DNA from 3 places in the Rhodobacter sp. P1_C2 genome. Region 3 is predicted to be linked to each of the others. Evidence: riboswitches for the same ligand, from Rfam matches in the RefSeq annotation. Region 3 holds a riboswitch; each other region holds the start of a gene.
The links. Region 3 has a riboswitch for cobalamin ahead of AC1DZT_RS00750 (aromatic ring-hydroxylating oxygenase subunit alpha). Riboswitches for the same ligand answer to the same signal wherever they lie in the genome.

Region 1 (3,855 bases), on a different contig from region 3:
ATGCTGCTCGTCGCCGGCGAACCCAGCGCCGCCTTGCGCATCCTGACCGAGGCCCAGACGGATCGACCCTCGGGCGAACATATCCAGCGTCTTCTTCGCGAGGCCGCGGCGCTGGTCGAGGATGGCGTGAAAAACCCCTGAAGGCAGGGGAAAACCCGAAGCGGGGGCAGCGGGGGTTTTTCGGACAGGATTATCCGATAATCTATATTATGTAAAAAGTGCAGTTATGCCCGGCTGCGGCGGAGGATGTAGATATCCATGATCCAGCCATGCGCAGCCCGGGCTGCGGCGCGGGTTTCGATGATCTTCGGGCCGATCTCGGCCAGATCGCCGGCAAGGATGATCTCTTCCTTCATGCCGACATAGGCGCCCCACCAGATGGAAATGCCTGCCGGATCAAGCGCCTGGAAGGAACACTTGCCATCCAGCATGATAACCAGCGTATCGGCGCCCTCAGGCCAGCCGTCCAGAAGCTGGCGGCCGGTGGTGATGGTGACGGCGGCGCCGATCTCGTTCAGCGGCATCGCATGGGACGCGGTCAGCGCCTGGATCGAGGTGATGCCGGGCACCACGGTGACGCTCACATCGCTGAGCCGTGCTGCGATCCGCAAGGTGCTGTCGTAAAGCGACGGATCGCCCCAGACCAGCAAGGCAACCGATGAAGCCGGATGCGCCGCCATCGTGGCTTGCCAGACGGCAGCGATCGCGTCGTGCCAGTCGTTGACGCCGGTCTGATAGCTCGGGTTTTCGGCGTCACGCACCGGCAGGTCGAACTCGACGATCTGCACCGCGGGGTTGGTCACCACCTCGGCGCAGATCGCGCGGCGCAGCTCGGCCAGATCGGCCTTGCTGTCGCCTTTTCTCGGGATCATCACCAGATCGACCGCGTTCAGCGCCTTGACCGCCTGAAGCGTCAGATGGTCAGGGTTGCCGGTGCCGATGCCGATCAGGGTCAGATGTTTCACTTGGCCGGCTCCTGATGCCAGAACTTCACGGTCAGGCTGCCGAGCACCGCCCAGGTCACCAGACCCACCGCCAGCGAGCGCGCGGCGAAGGACGAGGCAAGCTCGGGCGGCACGACGCCGCCGAAGCCTTCCAGCTCCGGTGCGCCCCAGACATGCGGGGCGACCAGCACCACGAGTCCAAGGGCCTTTTGCCAGACCGCCGCGCCATAGGCCATGAACCAGAGGCCGATGATGGTGCAGACCGCGGTTGCGGCCCACCAGATCTGGCGCGCGTCCAGATCGGCGGCGGGCGTGCCAGGCAGCTCCGGTTCCAGCCCGAGCGCGGGCATCAGCTGGAAGGCCAGAAAGCCCGCAAGACCCCAAAGCAGGCCCTGAACCGGGCCGATCGTCAGGCCCAGACCCTCGGCAATCTGGATGCCGGCGATCAGAAGCAGCCCATAGCCGCAATAGGTCAGCACGGTGAACAGCACCGTCAACAGGTGCCGCTGGGTCGGAGAGGTCTCTTCCCCTGCCCCATGCGCGTGGCCATGGTCATGGTCAGCCGGTTCTGCGGTGGCATCGGTGGCGGGCATTTCCATGCCCGGCATCGCGTGGTCATGTGAAGCTTCGGCCGCAGCGCCTTGAAAATGAACGAGTTCGCCAGATTCATACCGCTCGGCCAAAAGGATTTTCGGCTCGACCAAAAGAAATTGCAGCAGGGCGCACAGCAACCCCGCCGCAAAGCCAGCGAACAACGCGCTGGACAGCATATGTTTCATCTTGGGAAGTTGGCCTGCCTCAGTGGCAGGGGAACCCGGTCGAGTGGCGCGCGTCATGGGCGGCGTCGTGCAGGGTCTGGCTATGGGCAAAGCCCGCCGCGAACACCAGCGTCGCACCGATCAGCGCCACGAAAACCGACTGCAGCAGGGTCGAGGAACGTGCGGCGGTGGTGGTTTGGGTCAACATCATCTTCATCTCCTGTGCCGTCACACCCGACGGCCTTGTTTCAACCACGCAGGGCCGGTCTCCTGACTCGCGGGTCACAGCAGCCTTCCGCCTTCCCAACGGTTGCCCGTCAGTGGCATCTGGAGGCCGCTCGCCGCATACAGTCGCGGGGGCGGTTGCGGTTTGGGATGCCCCTTCGGGTCCATCCGTCCGCATTCCCGTTTCAGTCCCCACACTTTGTGCATGGGACACCTTGCCCCTTCATTTGGCAGGGAATCTGCCTCGGGGTCAAGCGCCGAAAGCGGCAGATCCGGCGCTTGCGCGACATCTTCGGGTAGGGCCGCGCCCAACTTCGGTAGGGGTCAGATCCCCTCCATCAAGGGGCCGATCAGGATCAGCGCCGGGCCATCGCTCGCCTCGGCCAGGGCGGCGCCCAGCGTCGCCACCGTCGCCCGGCTGAGCCTTTGTTCCGGGGTCGAGACGCTTTCGGCCAGAAGTGCCGGCGTCTCTCCCGGCAGGCCGGCTGCGATCAGCTTTGAAGAGAGCGCCGCAAAGGTCCGTTTTCCCATGAAAATCACCGTCGTCGCCTGCGGGTCGGCCAAGGCTGCGATGTTCAGATCCGCCGGCAGCCCGCCCGAGACATCGTGCCCGGTCACGAACTGCACCCGCCGCGCCGTCAGCCTGCGCGTCAGCGGTATTCCCGCCGCCGCCGCCGCCGCCGAGGCGGAGGTGACGCCCGGCACGATCTCGAATCCGACGCCCGCCGCGCGGCAGGCCTCGATCTCCTCCTCCAGCCGGCCAAACAGCCCGCTATCGCCCGATTTCAGCCGCACCACCTTTTGCCCCGACAGCGCGTAATCGACCAGCAGGCGGCTGACCTGATCCTGTTTCGGCGACACCCGCCCTGCCCGTTTTCCGACCGCCACCAGATCGACCCCGGCCTTGGCATGGGCGAGGATCGGGCCCGACGAAAGGTCATCGAACAGCACCGCATCCGCGCCCTCGATCCGCTTCAGCGCCCTGACGGTCAGAAGCTCGGGGTCGCCCGGGCCGGAAGAGACGAAAGACACGAAACCGCTCATGATGCCCCGGCAATCAGATGGAAATAGGACCCCGACACCCGGCCGCGCCAAGACCCGGCCTCGGCCACCTCCGCCCCTTCGGCGTCCTGAACCTTGGCCAAAGGCGCGTCGGGCTGGGCGAGGATGGTGGAGTAGTGGAATTCATGCCCGCGCAGCCGTGCCCCGGCACCCTGCCCCGGCATCGGCGCGAGCAAAGTCGCCAGGCGATAACCCAGATGCATTCGCCGCTTTTCAAAACTGGTGACAAGGCCGAGCAACCCGGCCATCCGGTGCCGCTGACCCGCTTTGTCGATCAGCGCCTCGCCCAGCACCATATAGCCGCCGCATTCGCCATGGATGCGGCCCGCAAAGCCCAGCAACCCGGCGCGAAACCGCTCCGCTTGGGCCAAGGTCGCGCCATGCAGTTCGGGATAGCCCCCCGGCAGCCAGCAGACATCGGCCTCAGGCGGGGCCTCGTCAGCGAGGGGGGAGAAGGGCAGAACCTCGGCCCCGGCTCGGCGCCAACCATCGACAAGATGCGGATAGATAAAGGAAAACGCCTCATCCCGCGCCAAGGCAATCCGCTGCCCCGGCGGCGTCAGGCGCAGGGGGGCGGAAGCCTCCGGCATCACGCCTGCCGCCGCCAGAACCGCCGCCAGATCGACATGCGCCGCCACCAGTTTGGCCGCCTCGTCCAGCAGATGATCCAGCTCCGGCAGCTCCTCGGCCTGGACCAGCCCCAGATGCCGCTCCGGCAGTTCGACCGAGGCCAGACGCGGCAAGGCCCCCAGAACGCGAATGCCCGCCGCCTCGATCCCGGCGCGGAGCAGTTTCTCATGCCGTGGCGAGGCGACCTTGTTCAGCACCACCCCTGCCAGCCGCAAGCCCGGCCGATAGGCCAAAAG
Region 2 (3,855 bases), on a different contig from region 3:
GTGCGGGATTCGATCAGCCGGTAACCCTCGTCAAACAGACGAGGATCGCCGCGGAACTTGTTGATCAGAAAGCCTTTGATCCGGGCATTGTCAGCGGGCGACAGCACGGCTTGTGTGCCCACCAGCTGGGCGATCACCCCGCCACGGTCGATGTCGCCGACCAGGATCACCGGCACGCCAGCGGCCTCGGCAAAGCCCATGTTGGCGATGTCACCGGCACGCAGGTTCACTTCCGCCGGAGAGCCTGCGCCTTCGACGATCACCAGGTCATGCCGGGCGGCAAGGCGTTGAAAACTTTCCAGAACCGGGGCCATCAGGCTGGGCTTCAGCGCGGCATAGTCGCGCGCCTTGACGGTGGCGATGCGCTTGCCCTGCACGACGACCTGGCTGCCGACCTCGGATTCCGGTTTCAGAAGCACCGGGTTCATGTCGGTATGCGGCTCCAGCCCGCAAGCCAGCGCCTGCAGGGCCTGGGCACGGCCGATCTCGCCGCCATCCACCGTCACAGCGGCATTGTTCGACATGTTCTGCGGCTTGAAGGGTGCCACGGACAGCCCGCGCAACCTTGCGGCGCGGCAGAGGCCGGCTACGATCAGCGACTTGCCGACATTGGAGCCGGCACCTTGAATCATGAAGGCTGTCATGGGGTTACGCCCAGAACCTCGGGCAGGTGGTGCCGGGTTTCCTCGGTGAAGTGAAAGACCTGCCAGCCGCGGGCGCGGGCGGCCTCGATGTTCCTTGCGGCATCGTCGATCAACAGAATCTCCTCCGGCGCATGGCCGGACCAGGATTCGATCTCGGCAAAGAACCCGGCGTCGGGCTTCTTCACCCCCATCCGGCCCGAGGCGAAGATATGGCGGAAGTGCTGCGACAGAGCCAGGCCATGCCAGATGTGATCGGCGCGGTGGGTCTCGTTGTTGGTGGCGATGACGCCGGGCAGGGCGCAGGCCTGAAGCCAGCCCAGAACCTGCATGTCCAGATTGGCGTCCTTGGCGAGCCAATAGTCCAGCACCACGCGCGGGCTGTGCGGCACCTCGTATGCCGCGACGTAATCGGCCAGAAGCGCCATCAGGTCGAGCTTTCCGGTCAGAACCGGGACGAAATTGCGCTCGTTATAGACGAAATCGGTGAAATCCCGGGCCGAGACGCCGAGATCTTCCTCGAAAGTCCTTTGCCAGGCCTCGAAGCCATGGGCATAGCCGCGGTTCAGCACGCCGTCGAAATCCCAGGCGACCAGTTTCAAAACTCAACCCCCGGCTGGGCCTTGATGCCGGAGCGGAAGGGGTGCTTGACCAGGGTCATCTCGGTGACCAGATCGGCGGCCTCGATCAGCGCGTCCGAGGCGCCGCGGCCGGTCAGGCAGACATGGGTCAGGGGCGGTTTCTCGGCCTTCAGAAAGGCCACGACCTCATCGACGTTGATGTAATCGTAACGCATCGCGATGATGATCTCGTCCAGCAGGACAAAGCGGATGTCGGGGTCACGGATCAGATCCTTGGCCTTGGCCCAGCCGGCCTGGGCTGCGGCAATGTCGCGGGCGCGGTCCTGGGTTTCCCAGGTAAAGCCTTCACCCATCGCATGAAACTCGCAAAGATCGGCGAAGTTTTCGGTGAGCAAGCGCCGCTCGCCGGTATCCCAGGCGCCCTTGATGAACTGGACCACGGCGCAGGGCATCTCATGCGCGACACAGCGCAGGATCATCCCGAAACCGGAGGAGGATTTGCCCTTGCCCGTGCCGGTATGAACGATGATCAGCCCGTGATCGCCGGCCTTGCCCGCCATGATCTTGTCGCGCGCGGCCTTCTTCTTGGCCATCTTGGCATTGTGGCGCGCATCCGGATTGACGGTATTTTCAGGCGAGGTGTCGGTTTCAACAGATGACATGGCGGCTCGTGTCCTTGACGTTATGCGCCCATCCTGCCAGAGGTACGGCGGTGCTGGTGCCCGTTTTGAGACTGATACTCTTACGACAGGCGAAAAGGGAATGCGACAGGTGAAAACCTGGGAAGCAGCCGCCCCCGCGACCGTGACCGGAGAGGTCGTCCAAGCCACTGGGAAACCGGGAAGGCGGGCGACCGGGGGAAACCCAGCTCCGCAAGCCGGGAGACCTGCCAGCACCTGAGACTTTGACGGACGGGGTGTGCCGTGGCGAGTTGGGGGTTTTCCCCCTTTTCGCGGCATTGCCCCCAGAGATTGCCCCGTGGGAGGAAGATGACCGCGCGACTGCATATCTGCATGACCTGCAAGGCCGGGCTGGCCGAGGAGGGCCCCTGCATGGGCGCCCGGCTTTGGGCTGCCATCGCCGCCCTGCCGGTTCCCGAAGGGGTTCAGGTCCTGCCGGTCGACTGTCTTTCGGCCTGCAACACCGGCGCTTCGGTCGCCCTGTCCAAACCCGGCGCCTGGGGCTATGTCTATGGCCGGATGTCGGAGGAGAACGCCGCCGATATTCTCGCCGGGGCCGCCGCCTATGCGCGCACCTCGGATGGTCTGGTGCCCTGGCGCGAACGTCCGGTGATCTTCCGCAAACAATCCATCGCCCGCATTCCCCCTATGGAGGTCTGACATGACCGATCTTGCAAAAATTCCCGTCACGGTGATCACAGGCTTCCTTGGCGCGGGGAAAACCACGCTGATCCGGCACCTTATGGCCAATCCGCAAGGCAAGCGCCTGGCCGTTCTGGTCAATGAATTCGGCACCGTGGGTGTCGATGGCGATATCCTGCGCTCTTGCGCCGACGAGAATTGCCCGACCGAGAATATCGTCGAGCTGGCCAATGGCTGCATCTGCTGCACCGTCGCGGACGAGTTCATCCCGACGATCGAGGCTTTGCTGGCCCTGCCCAAGCGCCCCGATCATATCCTGATCGAAACCTCGGGCCTGGCTTTGCCCAAGCCCTTGCTCAAGGCCTTTGACTGGCCGGGCATCCGCAGCCTGATCACCGTCGATGGCGTGATCACCCTGGCCGATGCCGAGGCGGTGGCCGCAGGCCATTTCGCGGGCGAGCTGACCCCGGCGCAGATCGCCGCGGGCGAACATGACACGCCTTTGGGCGAGGTATTCGAGGATCAGATCGCCTGCGCCGATATCGTGCTTCTGACCAAGGCCGATCTGGCCGGTGAGGCTGGTGTCGCCGCCGCCCGCGAGGTCGTCACCGCCGAGGCCGCCGAAAAGGGCCGCAAGCTGCCGATCCTGACGATGAGCGAAGGGGTGATCGACCCGCGGGTGATCCTTGGCCTCAACGCCGCAGCCGAGGACGACCTCGCCGGCCGGCCCAGCCACCACGACGGCGAGGACGGCCACGAACATGACGATTTCAACTCGATCGTCGTCGAACTTGCCGAGGTCGCCTCGGTCGAGGATCTGACCGCCGCAATCCTGAAACTGGCGCGCGACCAGAAGATCCTGCGCGTCAAGGGCTATGTCGCGGTCAAGGGCAAGCCGATGCGCCTCTTGGTACAGGCCGTGGGCGAGCGGATCCGCACGCAATACGACCGGCTCTGGGGCACCACGCCGCGCAGCTCGCATCTGGTGGTGATCGCCGAACAGGGCGACATCGACGAAGCCGCCATCCGCGCGGTTCTGGGGGCCTGAGATGCACGTCGTCTTCCGCGAGAGTCACGGGCTGGAGGAGACGGCCACGCCGTTCGATCCGGGTCAGGACCCTGCGGATCTGATCGTGCTGTCCTTCTCGGACAGTGATCTGGGCGCCTTTGCCGCCGGCTGGGGCCGTGCGATGGGCAAATTGCCCCAACTGCGCCTGTGCAATCTGGTGGCTTTGCGGCATCCGGTCTCGGTCGACACCTATATCGAGCGGACGGCTGCGGGCGCCAAGGCCATTCTGGTGCGGCTGATCG
Region 3 (3,855 bases):
CGCCAGACGGTCGCCCATCACGCCACAATACCAATCGACGAACTGGATGACACCTTCTTCCTGAACGGCGGAATAGGGGCCGGGCTCGTAGGCGGGCGACAGGATGCCCTTCTGGTTTTCCTCGACCACGACGCGGTCTTCGTCATTGGTGTTGATCCAGACCTCGGTCAGGTTCTTCAGGTCGTAATCCACGCCTTCTTCCGCATCCTTGGGCACCAGCCAGAAAGTGGTGACCTGGGTCTCGGTGGCGGAGATCGGCAGCACCCGGAAGGTGATGGCGTGATCGGCCAGGAAGTGGTTCCAGGTGTTGGGATAGTGGAAGAACAACAGGCTGCCGGCGTCGTTGAAGGGCATCTTGCCCATTTTCTTCGACACGGCGGCCTTGGTGTCCATCGTGTAGCTTTCGGCGTTGTTCAGAAGCGGGATCCGCGCCAGGCGCCATTGCATGTCGGGATGGTTGACGAAGCGCGAGGGCAGACCCGCCGCCTCGCAGCGCGTCCAGTGGGCGAGGATGTCGGGCGAGGCCGAATCCGGCCCTTCCATCGCCGTCATCCGCGGATTGTCGGAATAGGTCCGGCAGAGCGAGGGGTGCGAGCCGCCGCAGTGATAGCACTCGCGGTTGTTTTCCAGCACCAGTTTCCAGTTGCCCTTTTCGACGATGGTCGAGGAATAGGCCACCTTGGCATCCTTCAGCCCCGAGGGCGCAAGGTAGGTCATCATCACCTTGGCCAGATCGGCGATCGGCGGCGGCACCTGGGCGAGGCAAATGAAGATCATCCCGCCCAGATCGACGCAATGCACCTTCTTCAGGCCATGGGCAGCGGGGTCGAAGCCTTCCTGCATGTCGCGGGCGTAAAGCAGTTTGCCGTCAAGGTCATAGGTCCATTGGTGATAGGGGCAGACCAGCTTCGGCGAGCTGCCGTTTTCCTTGGCGCAGAGCCGCTGGCCACGGTGGCGGCAGACGTTGTGAAAGGCGCGGACCATGCCGTCGTTGCCCCGGGTGATCACCACCGGATAGGCCCCGACCTGCAGCGTCGCAAAGGCGCCGGTCTTGGCCACTTCGGCAGAGGGCACGGCGAACAGCCATTCGCGGTAAAAGATCTGCTCCAGATCGGCCTCATAAACCCCCTCGTCGCAGTAAAGCGCGCGGGTCAGCGAGTAATTGGGGCGGCGCGCATCAAGTTCGGCGCGGATTTCGGCGGTCTTCAGCATGTTGCACCTATGTGGTCCGCGCCTCCCCGCGCGGAACGATTGTGGAAGTGGACCGACCGGCAACGCGTCCTCCCGCGTCGCCAATCGCCCCGGGGCGTGACGTCTGGTGCAAGGCTGGTTTCCGGGCTGCGGATCAGGACCTTGCAGTCCCGGCGCGACACCTTCCCGAAGCGAGCTTCAGTGGCCTCCCGTCACGCCGCTTTTTCCGTCACCGTTGCGGGGGCAGCGCCGGCTTTTCACCGGCTTCCCAATTCTCCACCGTCGCCGATGGCACCTTACCCGGCCTATAGAGCATGTCGCAAGCGGACCGGATAGATCATTTGCGACATGCCAAGGCGCGGCGGAGACGCGGGGCGCGGGCGCGCTCAAATTGCGGGCGGCCAGACCTGCTGGCCCCGGCTGATCACGCGCAGTATCCGGCAGGCCTGCGGGTCATGGGCGAGGGCGGCAGGGTCGCCCTCGACGAGAATCAGGTCGGCGGGGGCGCCGGGGGCCAGGTTTCGGCCTTCGGTATAGGCAGCCAGCGCCGCGCTCAGCGGTATGCGCTGGTCCAGCACGCCCGCGGACCAGGGCTGGCGCGACAGGGCGCAATGGAGAGCATGGAAGGGCGACAGGGGCGAGACCGGCCAATCGGTGCCGAAGACCAGCTTGACCCCCTGCGCCGCGATCGCCTTCCAGGCGAAGGTATCGCCCCAGCGCTCGGGCGACATGATGGAAATGGTCGGCTCCAGCGGCAGCCCGGCCAGCCCCGGCGGATGCACCGGCTGCATCGAGGCGGTGACACCCAGAGCCGCCAGCCGGGGCAGGTCGTCGGGGTGGATCATGTCGATATGTTCGATCTGGTGACGGATGCGGCTGCGATTGGTCCGGATCGCCGCCTCATAGCCATCCAGCGCCGCGCGCACCGCACCATCGCCCACCGCATGGGTGGCGATGCTGAGGCCAAGCGCATCAGCCTCGATGCAGTTGCGGGCAAATTCCTCGGGCGTGAAAAGCGGGGCAGAGCGGAAGCCGGGGCGGTCGGGGTAATCGTCGGTGCGAAAGGCGGTCCAGGTGTCGAAAACCCCGTCCATGAACATCTTGACCCGGCCGAAGCTGAGCCGTCCGACCGGCGCACGCCCGGCACAGGTCAGCAGCGCGCGACGGCGTTCGTCGCTTTGCCCCGGCACCAAAGTCATCGGCAGGCTGATGTCCAGCGGCAGACCCTCGTCCGCCATCTCGCTCAGCAGATCGGCAAGATAAAGGTTGCCGTCCATGTTGACGACCGAGGTGATGCCGTGGCGCAGGCATTCCGCGATGGCGCGCCTCAGCGTTTCCTTGTCGCGCGCCCGTTGCGCCTGGGTGACCGCCTCCGGTTCCAACCCCGACAGGGCCAGGCTTTCCCGCCCGCCCGAGGGCCCGAGGTTGCGCACCAGGTTCATCGCGGCAAACTCGCGCAGCTCGCCGGTGGCAAGCCCGTCGGGTCCCATCACCACCTCCGACCCCGGCCCGGCATCGGCCCCCGCGAGGATGCCGGCCAGCCGCAGGGCGGCGGTATTGGCCCAGGCGCAGTGAAAATCGGTCGCGGCGATGCAAAGCGGCTGGTCGGGCAGGATCGCATCCAATGCGTGACGGTCGGGGCGCTGGGCGCCGAGCAGGTCGTAGTTGGCGGCATAGGCACAGATCAGCTCGCCCGCCGGGGTGGCACTGGCCCGCGGCAGCAGGGCGGCCCGCAGCGCCTCGGCGTCGTGGATATGGGCGAGGTTGACCTGCTCCAGCGTCACGCCGCCAGGGAAGAGATGCAGGTGGCCGTCGCGGAAGGCGGGCAGGGCAAGGGTGCCCGCGCCCTCGGCAGGGGTGACGGCGGTGATCAGACCGTCCCGAAAGGTCAGATCATGGCTGCCCTCCTGCCCGAAGAAGCGCAGGCCGCGCAGGATATGTGGCTCTGACATGGCCTAATCCTCCAATCTGGTGACTTCGCGACGGAAGGGCATCGCGTCGCCGATGTCGGCCTCATCCAGCTCGCGGGCATAGCGGTGGCCGGCGAACGTGGCCCAGGCGATGGGCGCCGGCGCCGCCGCGTCGCCGATCACCTTGACGGAACGGATGCCGGCATCAGCCCAATCCGACTCGCGGGCCTTCAGTGCCAGATACAGCGCATCTTCGGACAGGCGCGAGGTCACCAGCACCACCGCGTCGCAGTCCACCGTTCCGGGCGCGCCGGTATAGGTGCAATTCGTCGCCACCCCGCCCGCCTGCAGAGACGTCACCCCGGTGTTGAGCACGATCCTGACGCCAAGCCCCGCCAGCCGCCGATGGATCGCGGCCTGCTCCAGCGTGTTGGCCGTCCAGTCCGAGACAAAGGCCGAGGGCGTGATCAGCGTCACCTGACAGCCGGCCTGCGCGCAAAGTTCGGCCAGCACGCCGCCCATGTAATAATGGTCATCGTCAAAGATCACGACCCTTCCCTTGGGCAGGCGGCCCGCCATCAGGTCGTCGGGGGTGAAGACCGGCATGGCTTCATCCATCGGCATCGGCACGACATGCTGGCGCGCCACGCCATCGGCGCGCCAGGTTGACCCGGTGGCGACGCAGACATGCTGGAATCCGAACTCCAGCACCTCTTCGGCGGTGAGGCGCGAGCCGGGGTAAAGCTGCACATTC

Region 1: linked by a shared signal. The riboswitch ahead of AC1DZT_RS21245 (CbtB domain-containing protein) and the one ahead of AC1DZT_RS00750 (aromatic ring-hydroxylating oxygenase subunit alpha) in region 3 are both predicted to bind cobalamin.
Region 2: linked by a shared signal. The riboswitch ahead of AC1DZT_RS21180 (DUF1636 family protein) and the one ahead of AC1DZT_RS00750 (aromatic ring-hydroxylating oxygenase subunit alpha) in region 3 are both predicted to bind cobalamin.

Annotation. Positions count from the first base shown of each region.
Region 1 is NZ_JBFUAG010000015.1:65,470-69,324, reverse strand. It holds gene AC1DZT_RS21260 (hypothetical protein) at 1-141, shown strand, start outside; gene cobF (precorrin-6A synthase (deacetylating)) at 225-965, opposite strand; gene AC1DZT_RS21250 (CbtA family protein) at 962-1,714, opposite strand; gene AC1DZT_RS21245 (CbtB domain-containing protein) at 1,743-1,913, opposite strand; cobalamin riboswitch at 1,946-2,160, opposite strand; gene cobA (uroporphyrinogen-III C-methyltransferase) at 2,252-2,971, opposite strand; gene AC1DZT_RS21235 (cobyrinate a,c-diamide synthase) at 2,968-3,855, opposite strand, start outside.
Region 2 is NZ_JBFUAG010000015.1:52,013-55,867, forward strand. It holds gene AC1DZT_RS21165 (cobyric acid synthase) at 1-644, opposite strand, end outside; gene AC1DZT_RS21170 (HAD family hydrolase) at 641-1,243, opposite strand; gene cobO (cob(I)yrinic acid a,c-diamide adenosyltransferase) at 1,240-1,884, opposite strand; cobalamin riboswitch at 1,922-2,130, shown strand; gene AC1DZT_RS21180 (DUF1636 family protein) at 2,212-2,562, shown strand; gene cobW (cobalamin biosynthesis protein CobW) at 2,564-3,592, shown strand; gene cobN (cobaltochelatase subunit CobN) at 3,594-3,855, shown strand, end outside.
Region 3 is NZ_JBFUAG010000001.1:151,254-155,108, forward strand. It holds gene AC1DZT_RS00750 (aromatic ring-hydroxylating oxygenase subunit alpha) at 1-1,212, opposite strand, end outside; cobalamin riboswitch at 1,308-1,505, opposite strand; gene AC1DZT_RS00755 (amidohydrolase) at 1,578-3,143, opposite strand; gene AC1DZT_RS00760 (oxidoreductase) at 3,147-3,855, opposite strand, start outside.